Regions from separate parts of the Streptomyces sp. NPDC007929 genome, predicted to be linked through region 4. Evidence: riboswitches for the same ligand, from Rfam matches in the RefSeq annotation. Region 4 holds a riboswitch; each other region holds the start of a gene.
What was found. Region 4 has a riboswitch for cyclic di-AMP ahead of ACFZDE_RS23265 (transglycosylase family protein). Riboswitches for the same ligand answer to the same signal wherever they lie in the genome.
Positions count from the first base shown of each region.

Region 1: linked by a shared signal. The riboswitch ahead of ACFZDE_RS11520 (NlpC/P60 family protein) and the one ahead of ACFZDE_RS23265 (transglycosylase family protein) in region 4 are both predicted to bind cyclic di-AMP.
Region 2: linked by a shared signal. The riboswitch ahead of ACFZDE_RS15880 (peptidoglycan DD-metalloendopeptidase family protein) and the one ahead of ACFZDE_RS23265 (transglycosylase family protein) in region 4 are both predicted to bind cyclic di-AMP.
Region 3: linked by a shared signal. The riboswitch ahead of ACFZDE_RS17445 (peptidoglycan DD-metalloendopeptidase family protein) and the one ahead of ACFZDE_RS23265 (transglycosylase family protein) in region 4 are both predicted to bind cyclic di-AMP.

Region 1 is NZ_JBIBKD010000003.1:403,714-406,889, forward strand. It holds gene ACFZDE_RS11515 (hypothetical protein) at 1-755, opposite strand, end outside; gene ACFZDE_RS11520 (NlpC/P60 family protein) at 834-2,024, opposite strand; cyclic di-AMP (ydaO/yuaA leader) riboswitch at 2,032-2,205, opposite strand; gene pcrA (DNA helicase PcrA) at 2,521-3,176, shown strand, end outside.
Region 2 is NZ_JBIBKD010000004.1:509,929-513,104, reverse strand. It holds gene ACFZDE_RS15885 (GDSL-type esterase/lipase family protein) at 61-846, opposite strand; gene ACFZDE_RS15880 (peptidoglycan DD-metalloendopeptidase family protein) at 1,093-2,019, opposite strand; cyclic di-AMP (ydaO/yuaA leader) riboswitch at 2,024-2,185, opposite strand; gene ACFZDE_RS15875 (alpha-galactosidase) at 2,495-3,176, opposite strand, start outside.
Region 3 is NZ_JBIBKD010000005.1:17,765-20,940, forward strand. It holds gene ACFZDE_RS17440 (aldo/keto reductase) at 1-944, opposite strand, end outside; gene ACFZDE_RS17445 (peptidoglycan DD-metalloendopeptidase family protein) at 1,123-2,169, opposite strand; cyclic di-AMP (ydaO/yuaA leader) riboswitch at 2,181-2,337, opposite strand; tRNA gene ACFZDE_RS17450 (tRNA-Met) at 2,661-2,734, opposite strand; gene ACFZDE_RS17455 (dihydrofolate reductase family protein) at 2,833-3,176, opposite strand, start outside.
Region 4 is NZ_JBIBKD010000006.1:555,011-558,186, forward strand. It holds gene ACFZDE_RS23255 (cytochrome P450) at 1-661, shown strand, start outside; gene ACFZDE_RS23260 (transglycosylase family protein) at 802-1,809, shown strand; cyclic di-AMP (ydaO/yuaA leader) riboswitch at 2,038-2,204, shown strand; gene ACFZDE_RS23265 (transglycosylase family protein) at 2,208-2,900, shown strand; gene eno (phosphopyruvate hydratase) at 3,153-3,176, shown strand, end outside.

The DNA.
Region 1 (3,176 bases), on a different contig from region 4:
GCGAACACGGTCGCCCAGCGCCGCACGTCGTAGTGGTGCCGGGGCCAGAACAGTTCGGCCAGCAGCAGGGCGACGCAGGCGATCAGCGCGAGCACGAGCAGCGTGACGGTCGTCGTGCGCAGGGCGCTGGTGTTCTCCTCGTTCCACAGGTACAGGCGGGAACTGTCGGCGCTGAGGAGTCTCGCCCCGGCCATCGAGGAGAGGGCGAGGGCGCCTGCCGCGAGCCAGTGGTCTCCGCGCCCCTCCTCCACCTGCCGGGGCTGGAAGCGGAACAGGGCGAAGCAGTAGAGGGCGAGGCCCAGCCAGAAGAGCACCAGGGCCGCGTGGGCGAGCCAGGCCACCGCATCCGCGGCGGCGAGCGTCGCGCCGAGCACGGCGAGGCCCTCCGTCGCCACACAGCGCAGGAACACCGTGCCGCGCCGCCCCTGGGCCTCCGCGGCGAGCAGCACCGCCCAGAGCACCATGGCGAGGGCCAGCAGAGCCTCGGCGACGGGCTGCCGGCCGGCCGCGGAGAAGCCGGTGCCGAGGACGGCGGTCGCCGCCACGGTGGTGAGCGCGGCCGGCGTCTCCGCCTGCCACACGCCGCGCCGCCGCTGGGCGAGGCCCGCGACCGCCACCAGCCAGCTCGCGCAGGCCAGGCCCAGGGCGATGCGGGCCAGGGCCGCGTGCCCCGCCGAGTCGAGACCGACCGACACGATGCCGGTCGCCAGCGCATACGTCGACCACCAGGTGGCAAACGGGGAGGGACCGGGCATAACGCCGATGCTAGAGAGCGCCACCCGGGTTGGGAGAGGGGCACGCGCGCGTGCCCCTCAAAAACGTGCCGGGACTGCTCAGGCCGGGCGCACCACGCTGTGGATCGCGGACTCGCCGTCGTAGTAGATCGACTCCTCGCGCACGTACGTGCCGGGCTTCGGGGCGTGGATCATCATGCCGTTGCCGATGTAGATCCCGACGTGGGTGACGTCGTCGTAGAAGAACACCAGGTCGCCCGGCTGGGCCTGGGAGAGCGGGACCGTGGTGCCGGCGTTCACCTGGTCGTAGGTGGTGCGCGGCAGGGTGACGCCCGCGGCCTTCCAGGCGGCCTGGGTGAGGCCGGAGCAGTCGTAGGAGCCGGGTCCGACCGCGCCCCACACATACGGCTTGCCGATCTGGGCGCGGGCGAAGGCGAGCGCCTTCTCGGCCTTGGTGGCGTACGAGGAGTCGGCCGGTGCCGTGGAAGAGGACGAGCCGGAATCCGACGAGCCCGAACCCGTCCCCGAGGAGGAGGACCCGCTGTCCTGCCGCTGTGCCGCCTCTTCCTGGGCCTTCTGCCGCGCGGCCTGCTCCCGGGCCAGCTCGTCGGCCTTGCGGGCGGCCTCCGCCCGCTTCTCCTTCTCGATCGCCGCGAGCCGGGCCTTCTCCTCGGCGGTCAGCTTCGACATCAGCTCGCGTGCGTCGGCGAGCTTGCGCTGGACGGTGGCCTTGGCGGTCTTCAGGCCGTCCTGCGATTCGGTGAGCGTCTGGAGGCTCTCGGTGGCCTCCCGGCGCTTCTTCATCGTCTCGGACTGCTGCGTGACGTAGTCGTCGACCGCGTCCTTCTGACGGCCGGTCATCCGGTCCATCAGCTGGGTCTGGTCGAAGTAGTCCTGAGGGGTGTCCGCGAGCAGGAACGTCGCGGTGTCCGGGGCGGCGGCGCCGGTGCGGTACTGGGCGGAGGCGAAGGAACCCAGCTCCTCGCGCGCCTCGTTGAGCTTCTGGGTGCGCTGGGCGACGTCGTCGAGGAGGGTGTCGACGCGCTTGCGCTGCTTCGCGGTCTTCTCCTTGGCCGCGTTGTACTTGTCGGTCGCCGACTCGGCCTGGCGGTACAGGTCGTCGACCTTCTTCTCGACTTCCTCCAGGCTGGGCTTGTCGTCGGCCGCGGGGGCGGCGTTGGCCGACTGGGACAGCAGGGCCACGGAGGTGAGAGCCGCCGTCGCGAGGGCGGGGGTCCGTATGCCTGCCACGCGCGTGCCCGTAGGACGCGACTTGCGGTGCGACGCCAAGGGAGGCGACTCCTTCCACGTTCCGCCTACCGAGTTAGCTGTCGGGTTCGGGCGGGTGGTTCGGAAGGTTTGCCCTACGGCCGTCTCCGGACAGGGAGTCGGGCCGATTCACCCCAGGTTCACGGTTGGGTCCCCGGCTCCGGCTGCCGCTGCGGCGTGCCGGACTCGGCGGAGGCCGCGCGGCCCGGCGACGTTCGCCGGTGGGGGTCATGCGGCCTGGTCGCACCGTAGCCAACTCGTGTGGCCCCTGTGAAGGTTGATGGGTGATATGCCCGATACATTTTCGTGACCTTACTCATGAGCGTCGCCGAGAGTGAGCGATCGAGGGCGATTGGTTGTGAGTCGTCCGCAATTGAGGGGGGTGTGGCAGGGCGTGATCGCACGGTCATGGAGGGCGACAATGCGCCGCCGGTCCGGCCCGTCAGGGGCCCGGCGCGGCCCGATGTTCTCGGGGCGGCGGCGGGCTGTCAGTGGGGCGCCCTAGACTCGGAGAGCGATGAGCAGCCTCTTTGACGACAACTTCCTGGCGAGCCTCCAGGCCCAGCGGGGCCCGGCCGACGAGCCCCCGCCGCCACCCGAGGACGATCACGTACCGGAGCCGGTTCCGGACGATCTGTTCGGCGGGAAGTTCGACGCGCCCCCGGACCGATGGGGGTCCCCCCGCTCGAGCGGAGCCGAGAGTGGGGGAGGCTACTACCGCGACGGCGCCCCCCGCCCGGTGATCGACTCCGCCGCGCTGCTGGAAGGGCTGAACGACAACCAGCGCGCCGCCGTCGTCCACTCCGGCTCCCCGCTGCTCATCGTGGCCGGAGCCGGGTCCGGCAAGACCCGTGTGCTCACCCACCGCATCGCGCACCTGCTCGCCGAGCGGGACGTGCACCCGGGCCAGATCCTCGCGATCACCTTCACCAACAAGGCCGCCGGCGAGATGAAGGAGCGCGTCGAGCAGCTCGTCGGCCCGCGCGCCAACGCCATGTGGGTCATGACGTTCCACAGCGCGTGCGTGCGCATCCTGCGCCGGGAGAGCAAGAAGCTCGGCTTCACCTCCTCCTTCTCGATCTACGACGCCGCCGACTCCAAGCGCCTGATGGCCCTGGTCTGCCGCGACCTGGACCTCGACCCCAAGCGCTTCCCGCCCAAGTCCTTCAGCGC
Region 2 (3,176 bases), on a different contig from region 4:
CGCGTGGGGGCCGCGCCGGGATCACGCCCGGCACGTCCCGCACGCGCGGGGCAGCCGCCCTCAGGCCACCGACGCGATCCGCATCCTGATGTCGTCCGGCGACAGCGCCCCCTTGGCCGTCACATGGTCGCCCGAGGACTCCCCGCGCAGCCGCCGCCCGATCCACGGCACCAGGAACTCCCGTGCCCAGGCGACGTTGTCGCGCCGCATGTCGAGGGCGCCGCGCGGGGGCAGCGGGGGCCACGCCTGCTCGGGGTCGGCCGGCACGTCGAGGCCGAGCACCTGGCCCGCGCGGAGCGCCACGCGCGTGTGCCCCTCCGGCGACAGGTGCAGCCGGTCGGCGTCCCAGGCCCTGCGGTCCTGCACGCTGCGCAGGGACCACAGGTCCAGGACCGGGCAGCCGTACCGGTCGGCGATGGCCCTGACGTGTCCGTTGTACGTGGCGATCTTGCCGCGCAGGTGCTTGAGCACGGGCACGCCACGGGTGTCGAAACCGGTCGTCACCATGACCGTGCCGGACACGGCGGTGAGCAGGGCCAGCGCCCGTTCGAACCGCTCGGCCACCTCGTCCGGGTCGGTGCCGGGCCGGATGATGTCGTTGCCCCCGGCGCAGAACGAGACGAGGTCCGGGGCCATCTGGACGGCCCGCGGAACCTGGTCCGCCACGATCTGGTCGAGGAGCTTTCCGCGTACGGCGAGATTGCTGTACCGGAAGTCGCCCTCGGGTCTGCGGTCGGCGAGCAGGACGGCGAACCGGTCGGCCCAGCCGACGAACGCCCCGTCGGGACCTGGGTCGCCGACGCCCTCGGTGAAGCTGTCCCCCAGCGCCACGTACGACCCGATCACTGCTCTGCTGTCACTCTTCGAATCGTCTGCCACAACAGCTCATGATTCACCTTCGAATGTGACTTACGCGACCGTAGGAAAGGGTTGACGGGCGGTGAGATAAGCCACTCCTAAAGGGTTCGCCAACTCCGGAATACGCCGCTTGTCAGGGATGTTTCGGGGTGAACCGTGGACACACCGAAGGCCGGACCCGGGGATCGGGGTCCGGCCTTCGGAGGCGTGTCAGGCAGGTGGTCGTGCGCTGGGTCAGCCGACGGAGACGCCGTGCGAGCGCAGGAAGGCGACCGGGTCGACGTCGGAGCCGTAGTCCGGCGAGGTGCGGATCTCGAAGTGCAGGTGCGGTCCGGTCACGTTGCCGGTCGCGCCCGACAGGCCGACCTGCTGCCCGGCCGTCACGGTCTGGCCGGCCGAGACGGAGAGCTGGGACAGGTGGGCGTACTGGGCGTAGTGACCGTCGTTCAGCTTGATGACGACCTGGTTGCCGTACGCGCCGCCCCAGCCGGCGGAGACGACCTCGCCGGCGCCGACGGCCTTGAGGGAGGTGCCGGTGGGGACGACGAAGTCGACACCGGTGTGGTAGCCGCTGGACCACATGCTGCCGGACATGTGGTACGGGGTGCCGACGCCGGCGCCGTCCACCGGGAGGACGTAGCCACCGGCGTTGCTCTCGGCGGCGGGCTTGGCTGCGGGCTTGGCGGCGGCCGGCTCGGCGGCGGTCTCGGCCTTCGGCGCCGACTCGGCGGCCGAGGACTTCTGGGCCGAGGCCTTCGGAGCGGCCGGGGCCGAGGCCTTCGGCGCGCTCGCGGCCTTCTTGCCGATCGACAGCTTCAGGCCCGGGTGGATCAGCGACGGGTCGGAGCCGACGGCGTCACGGTTGTCCGAGTAGAGCTTCTTCCAGCCGCCGCTGACGTTCTGGTCGTCGGCGATTTTCGCGAGGTAGTCGCCGGCCTTCACGGTGTACGTGCGGGGGCCATTGGCCTTTTCGGCGGCCTTCTTCCCGGTGGCCGGGGCGGACTGGACGGCCTTTTCCGGAGCCGACTGCGGGGTGGCGGCGTGGGCGCCGGCGGCCCCCATGAGCGGCAGGGCGAGAGCGGCCCCACCGGTTCCGGCGACGGCGATGGAGCGGGTGAAACGCTGGGTCTTGGGGCGGCGGTGCTTACCCTTCGCGGGCATGGCGAATTCCTCTCCGTCGCCTGCGAGGTGAGCTGTCGGGTGCGAGCTGGAGATGCCCGGCCGCGCCGTGGCGCGACTTAACCCCAAGCCGTTCCGGGAACCGGAACAGGCGTCTTACCTGTGGGTCCCCCGCTCCTGCCGTACGTCGGGTCAGTGTGTGCGGACTCCGGGCGGCGGCAGGATTAGGCGTCCGTCCGGATTGGTGTGGAACGTAAGCGACCAAGACGCAAGGGGACAAGCGTGCGGTTGCGTGTGACGGTGTTTTCCCTGACGTGTCGGCACAACCGCGGTCACCGAGCGTGGATTAGCGATCTCCGGCATTCCTCAATGAGCCTGATTGGCGCCAGAATTACGTGAACATGGCGACAACGCATCGTCACGGATATGACGATGGTCACGCGCCCCGACCTCATCTCCTTTACGATCGGGGCACGTTATCCCTTAGCGGCCGAAATTCCCTATTCGGACAGAACGACTACTTCCGCTTAAGACGGACCACCGCGGCGTCCAGATCCCCCCGCAGAGGGACCCGAAGTCCGTGATGCAGCAGTACGACCCCTCGGTGAACTTCGCCCGTTTCGAGGCATTCGTACGATGCTGCCGGATCGAGACCACGCAGCCGGAGCGCCGGCACGGGCTCGCCGTAGCGCTGCGCCTGGAGCCAGGCGAGGACGACGATCTCGTCACCGAGGACGTACTGCACGGCACTGGCTCCACCCTGCGGGGGACGCAGCCGGTACAGGTCGCCGCGCTGCACCACGGGCCGGATCTCCTTGTAGAGCGCCACCCACTCCCGCGCCTCGGAGAGTTCCTCAGGCGTCCACCGCGTGAGGTCACCGCCGACGCCGAGCACCCCGGCCATGGCACTGACGAACCGGAAGCGCAGGGAGCTGGCCCGCTGGTTGAGCATGGCGTTCGGGCTGTCGGTGACCCAGGCGGCCATGACCCGGGCGGGATGGATCTGGCTGAAGCCGTGCTGGATGGCGAGCCGGTCGAGCGGATCGGTGTTGTCGGAGGTCCACACCTGGTCCGTGCGGCTCAGCACTCCGAGGTCGATCCGGCCGCCGCCTCCCGAGCAGGACTCGAAGGCCACCCCAGGATGCGCGGCCCGCAGCCGGTCCAGCAGGGCGTACAGGCCGTGCACATGGTCGACCCAC
Region 3 (3,176 bases), on a different contig from region 4:
CAAGCCGAGGCCGCCGTAAGCGCGTCCACCTCCGTCTCCGAGAGCGTCAGCTCCCCGACACCGAGCAGGGCGGGCAGCTGTTCCACCGTCCGCGCGGAAGCGATCGGCGCCGCCACGGTCGGCCGGGCGGCGAGCCAGGCGAGAGCCACGGTGGCGACAGGAACGCCGTGCGCGGCGGCGACCTTGTCGAGGGCGTCGAGGACCCGCCGCCCCCGTTCGGTCTCCAGATGCTTGGCGGCACCGCCCGCCCGCGCGCTCTCGACCTCCGTACCGGGCCGGTACTTCCCCGTGAGGAAACCAGCCGCGAGCGCGTAGTACGGAACGGCCGCGAGTCCGGCCCGCTCGGCGAGGTCCTGGAGCTCGCCCTCGTACGTGTCACGGGAGACGAGGTTGTAGTGCGGCTGGAGGGCGACGTACCGGGCGAGGCCCTCGCGGTCGGAGAACGCCAGGGACGCCCGCAGCCGTTCGGCGGAGATGTTGGAGGCGGCGATGTGCCGCACCTTGCCGGCCTTCACGAGTTCGTCGAGCGCGCCGATGATCTCCTCGACGGGCACGTCGGGCTGGTCGAAGTGCGTGTAGTACAGGTCGATGTAGTCGGTGCGCAGCCGCCGCAGTGAGGCGTCGGCGGCGGCCTTGATGGTGGCGGCGGACAGGCCCCGGAAGTCGGGGTGCTGGCTGACCTTCGTGGCGACGACGACGTCGGAGCGGTTGCCGCGCGCGTCGAGCCAGGCGCCCAGGATGGTCTCGGACTCACCGCCCCGATTGCCGTCGACCCAGGCCGAGTAGACATCGGCGGTGTCGACGAAGTTGCCACCGGCGGCGGTGTAGGCGTCGAGGACGGCGAACGACTGCTCCTGGTCGGCGGTCCAGCCGAAGACGTTGCCGCCGAGGGCGAGGGGGAAGACCTCGAGGTCGGAAGTGCCGAGCTTGCGAAGAGACGTCATGCTCGGTGTCAACGACCGTACGGGAGCGCCCCATTCCACAACGAACGCAAAACCCCCGTAAACCCAGGGCCCCCACGCCCCACGGCCCCACGCCCCACGCCCCCCACCACAAAGCCGACGGCCCTGACGTCGAGGAGACGTAGTCAGGGCCGCCGATGCTTCAACACAGTGGTTCCGCTTACGGGTTCAGCCCCTTGCCCCGCAGCCACGCCATCGGGTCGATGCCACTGGCGGACCCACCGGAGTGGACCTCGAGGTGCAGGTGCGCCCCGGTGACGTTGCCCGTTGCACCCACGCGTCCGATGACGTCGCCGGTGCTGACCTTCTGGCCGACGCTGACGCCGATGGAGGACTGGTGCGCGTACCAGATCTCGGTGCCGTCATCGAGGGTGAGGACGGTCTTGTAGCCGTAGGAGCCGTTCCAGCCCGCCTCGGTGATGGTGCCGCTGTGCACGGCCTTGATCGGCGTGCCCGTGGGGGCGGCGAAGTCCAGGCCCGTGTGGTAGCCGGAGGACCAGTAGGCGCCGGCCTGGCCGAAGCTGGAGGTGATGGTGTACGAGGAGGTCGGCAGCGTGAACTGCTTGGCCAGGGCGGCGAGACGCTCGGCCTCGGCCTTCTTCCTGGCCTCCTCCTCCGCCTTCTCTTTGGCCTCGGCGGCCTTGGCCTTGGCTTCCTTCTCCGCCTTGGCGACGGCTTCCTCGGCCGCCTTCTCGGCGGCGGCAGCGGCGTCCTCGGCTGCCTTGGTCTCGATCTGCTCCTGCTGGTGCTCGACCTGCGCCATGATCCGGGCGCGCAGCGCGTCACCGGCGCCGGCGCGGGCGCGGGCGCCGGACGTGCCCTCCGCGGTGTCCGCGGTGGTGGTGCCGAGGCTGCTGAGCGGGGTGGCGGAACCTTCGGGGGTGTCGTCGTCCGAGATGAGGGAACCCACCGAGGGCAGGTCCGGCACGGAGATGGACACCGGGGGCTTGCCGGTCTGGGCACTGGCCATGCCGCCGGCGCCCACGGCGGCTATGACGCCGACGCCCAGGACGGTGGAGCTGCGGGCGAGACCTCCGCCGCGCTGCTTGGTGACGCGGTGCCGGCCACGGACGGGACGGATGGACTCCTCGGTGGGGTTCCACTCCTGGAACGGGCCCTCGTCGGTGCGCTGACCGCCGAAGCCGAAGGTGTCGGTCTCGCGCTTCGGCGCATACGGGGCCGCGGGGGCAGGCCGGTTGGACGCCACGTGGGCGTACTCCTTTCCTTCCTTCTCGCCTACCGGGTTAGCTGACGGGTTCGGAGCAGGAAGGTCTCCTACGCGCGTATACCTGCCGTGCTTCCACGGTGGTATCCGCCCGATTCACCCCAAGTGGTGGTTCCCCGGTTCCCTTTCGGGATTCGGCGCGTGCGCACGGAGCCGCCTTCTGTGACGGCTGGGACGACCGCGCTGCGTTATCGAACGTTAATGGAGGCGCGAGGGGTATTCCAGCGGTTCCGCTTGATCATTAACCTTTTTCGCGCGGACTTACCTGCCATGACTGGCCCAAATCGGGCGAGTTGACCGCACCGCAAGTGACTGACGGGTTTTGACGGTGTGTCAGTTGTTATGCGGAACGGCACGGTTCGCTCACCGACCGTAGCGCTCCACGGGCAAGCATCAGGAAGGCCCCCGAGATGAAGGCCGATGAAAAGCACCGAGGGCCGGAACCCTTTCGGATTCCGGCCCTCGGCCTTCAGTAGCGGGGACAGGATTTGAACCTGCGACCTCTGGGTTATGAGCCCAGCGAGCTACCGAGCTGCTCCACCCCGCGTCGTTGTGTCACTAGTGTACGCCATCCGCGGGACCACTCGCGCACACCACCGCCCGGCCCCCGATCGCCCCGGTCACACACCCACCCCCCGCCAGCACTCAGCCCACCAGATGACGGTTCGGGGCCTTGGCCCGCTCCTCGTGTTCCAGGAGGACGACGACCTCCACCCCCCGGGCCGCGAGGAGGCCGCTGCCGTCGGCGTCCGTCACGAAGGTGTCCGGCTCGCGCCAGGCCGTGACGACCCGCCGTACGCCCGCGTCGACGATCAGCCGGGCGCAGGGGGCGGGGCGCGAGGCGCGGCGGGCGCACGGCTCCAGGCTGCTGTACACCGTCGCGCCGGGCAGGCGCGGGTCGGCCGGGTCGAGCTTGGCCAGGGCCGCCTCCTCGGCGTGCACGACCGGGTCGCCCGCCTCGCGGGAGTGGCCGCGGGCCAGTTCCGTAC
Region 4 (3,176 bases):
CGCCCCCGGCGAGGACCTCATCTCCGGTCTCATCCGCGCCTCCGACCACGGTGAGCACCTCACCGAGAACGAGGCGGCGGCGATGGCGTTCATCCTGCTGTTCGCCGGTTTCGAGACGACGGTGAACCTGATCGGCAACGGCACCTACGCCCTGCTCACCCACCCCGGGCAGCGCGCCCGACTCCAGGCCTCCCTCGCCGCCGGAGAGAGCGGCCTCCTGGCGACCGGCGTGGAAGAACTCCTGCGCTACGACGGCCCGGTCGAACTGGCCACCTGGCGTTTCGCCACACAGCCCCTCACCCTCGGCGGGCAGCGCGTCGAGGCCGGCGACCCCGTCCTGGTGGTCCTGGCCGCCGCGGACCGGGATCCGGAGCGGTTCGCCGACCCGGACGTGCTGGACCTCTCCCGCCGCGACAACCAGCACCTCGGCTACGGCCACGGCATCCACTACTGCCTCGGCGCCCCGCTGGCCCGGCTGGAGGGCCAGAGCGCGCTCGCCACCCTGCTCACCCGCCTCCCGGACCTCCGGCTCGCCGCGGATCCGGCCGAGCTGCGCTGGCGCGGCGGCCTCATCATGCGGGGACTGCGCACACTGCCGGTGGAATTCACACCAGCAGCGGCGAAAGCACGTGCCGTACCCGGCGGTAGCGGCCGCGGGTGACGAAACATCAGACCTGTGATCTTCACGTGATCTGCGCGGCATGAACTTGTGACAAGTGATCGACTGCCTATACGTTCACCCATCAACGCGGCGGGGAATCACGCCGCGTCGGTCACTGCTGTCACGCGAAAGGTCTCCGTATGCTCTCCGGGAACGGTCGGCACCGTCGCCCCCGCCAGGCTCCGGCTCTCCTCGTGGCGGCCGGAGTGACCGGCTCCGCCATCGCGATCCCGCTCCTCGGGGCCTCCGGTGCCAGTGCGGCCGACGGCACGACCTGGGACCGGGTCGCGGACTGCGAGACCGGCGGCGCGTGGAGCCAGAACAGCGGCAACGGCTACTACGGCGGCCTGCAGTTGTCCCAGGCGGACTGGGAGAACCACGGCGGCCTCGACTACGCCGCGAGCGCCGACCTGGCCAGCCGCTCCCAGCAGATAGCCGTGGCCGAGAAGATCCTCGCCGAACAGGGTGTCGGCGCGTGGCGCACCTGCGGACTGCTCTCCGGGCTGGAGCAGGGCAAGGGCTCGGACTCCGACACGTCCGGTTCATCCGACTCGTCCGGCTCGTCCGACCCGACGGATTCGCCCGGCCTGCTCGACCGGCTCGGGTCGTCGCCGTCCGAGAGCCCCTCCGCGTCCCCGTCCCCCGACGCCTCGTCGGATACGGAGGATGAAACGACCAAGTCGGACAAGTCGCCTGAATCCACCGGCTCTCCGTCGGAGGACCAGTCGGACGACCAGGAGTCCGGCAGCTCTCCGTCGGCCACCCCCGGGAGCGGTGAGTCCGGTGACGCACGCCAGGGTGACGAGTCCTCGGCCCTGACCGACACCGGCTCCGGCCGCCACCGCGGCCCCAGCGCCGACGAGTCCCGATCGTCCGGCGGCGACCGCACGGACGAGTCCACGGGCCGTCACGCCTCGCGCGGCGACGAGGGCTCCGGAGAGGTTTCCGCTGAGGGCTCCGGCGACGCCGCCCAGGGCAACTACATCGTGGGAGTCGGTGACAGCCTCTGGTCCATCGCCGACGCCCTTGACGTCAGCGGTGGATGGCACGCGCTCTACGAGACCAACGAGACTGCCGTCGGCGCCGACCCGAACATCATCCACCCCGGTCAGAAGCTCACGGTGGAGGGCGAAGGGGACGAGAAGTAGCCGTTCGGGCAGTGCGGAAACGAGGGCGGAAGTCCCCCCGAAACCGCGCGAGTTCGCGTCATGATTCGCGGTGAATGTCCCGTTTGGGGCCCGTGAGAGATAGATCTCAGAAGCCCTGATCGTCTTTGAAATTCCGTCGATCGCGTGTCTACGGTCGTGACCGCTCGTCACCACGAGCCCCGGCTGCCGCAACGCCGAATCCTGCCAGCGGCCGTACGGGAACAGTCGTCGCGTCAAGCGCCGTAGGCAGGAGCGGGGGACCCAAGGTAGGTGCCCGACCGGCCAGTTGTGCCGGAAGGGCTTGGGGTGAAGCCGTGTCCCGGGAGGGACGCGGCCGGGCAACTCAACCGGCCCGAACCCGACAGCTCACCTCGCAGGCGTCGGTGAGGGGATCCACCATGCTGTTTTCCGGCAAGGGCAAGCACCGCCGTCCGTCCAAGGCCACCCGCGTCGTCGCGCTCGCCGGCGTCACCGGTGCCGCCGTCGCCGCCCCGCTGATGGCGGCCGGCAACGCCTCCGCCGCCACCGCCTCCGAGTGGGACGCCGTCGCCCAGTGCGAGGCCGGCGGCAACTGGTCCATCAACACCGGCAACGGCTACTACGGCGGTCTGCAGTTCTCCGCCTCCACCTGGGCCGGCTACGGCGGCACCAAGTACGCCGCCACCGCCGACCAGGCCACCAAGGCCCAGCAGATCGAGATCGGCGAGAAGGTTCTCGCGGGTCAGGGCAAGGGCGCCTGGCCGGTCTGCGGCAAGGGCCTGTCGAGCGCCGCCTACACCGGCGGCGGCTCCTCGGACGACTCGGGCAGCTCCTCGCAGAGCCAGCAGCAGAGCACCGAGTCCCGCGAGACCCAGCAGCCCGCCTCCCGTTCCGAGGAGCGCCCGGCGGCCAAGAAGACCGTCACCACCCCGACCGGCAAGAAGGTCAAGAAGGGTGACGGCGAGTACAAGGTCGTCAAGGGTGACACCCTCAGCTCCATCGCCGCTGACGAGAAGGTCAAGGGCGGCTGGGAGAAGCTCTTCCAGCTGAACAAGGACATCGTCGACGACGCCAACCTGATCTACCCGGGCCAGCAGCTGCACCTGAAGTAAGCAGCGGCCCAGCCCCGTCCCCACGGGCTCCCCGCCCCGGTGCGTCCTCCCCCGTACGCACCGGGGCGGGGTTTTTTCCGCAACGGGCTTTGTTCCGTTCGGAAACAATTTACTCTCGGTTCTGTCCATGGGGTGGGCGACCCGGTGGCCGATCGCCCCGGGCCGGTTAGGCTCATGTCGCGAGCCACCGGGCCCGCACCTCGCCGGGTCCACGCGACCCGCGTACCGCGTCACATCAAGAAGGAGATGCTCGTGCCGTCCATCGACGTCGTCGTA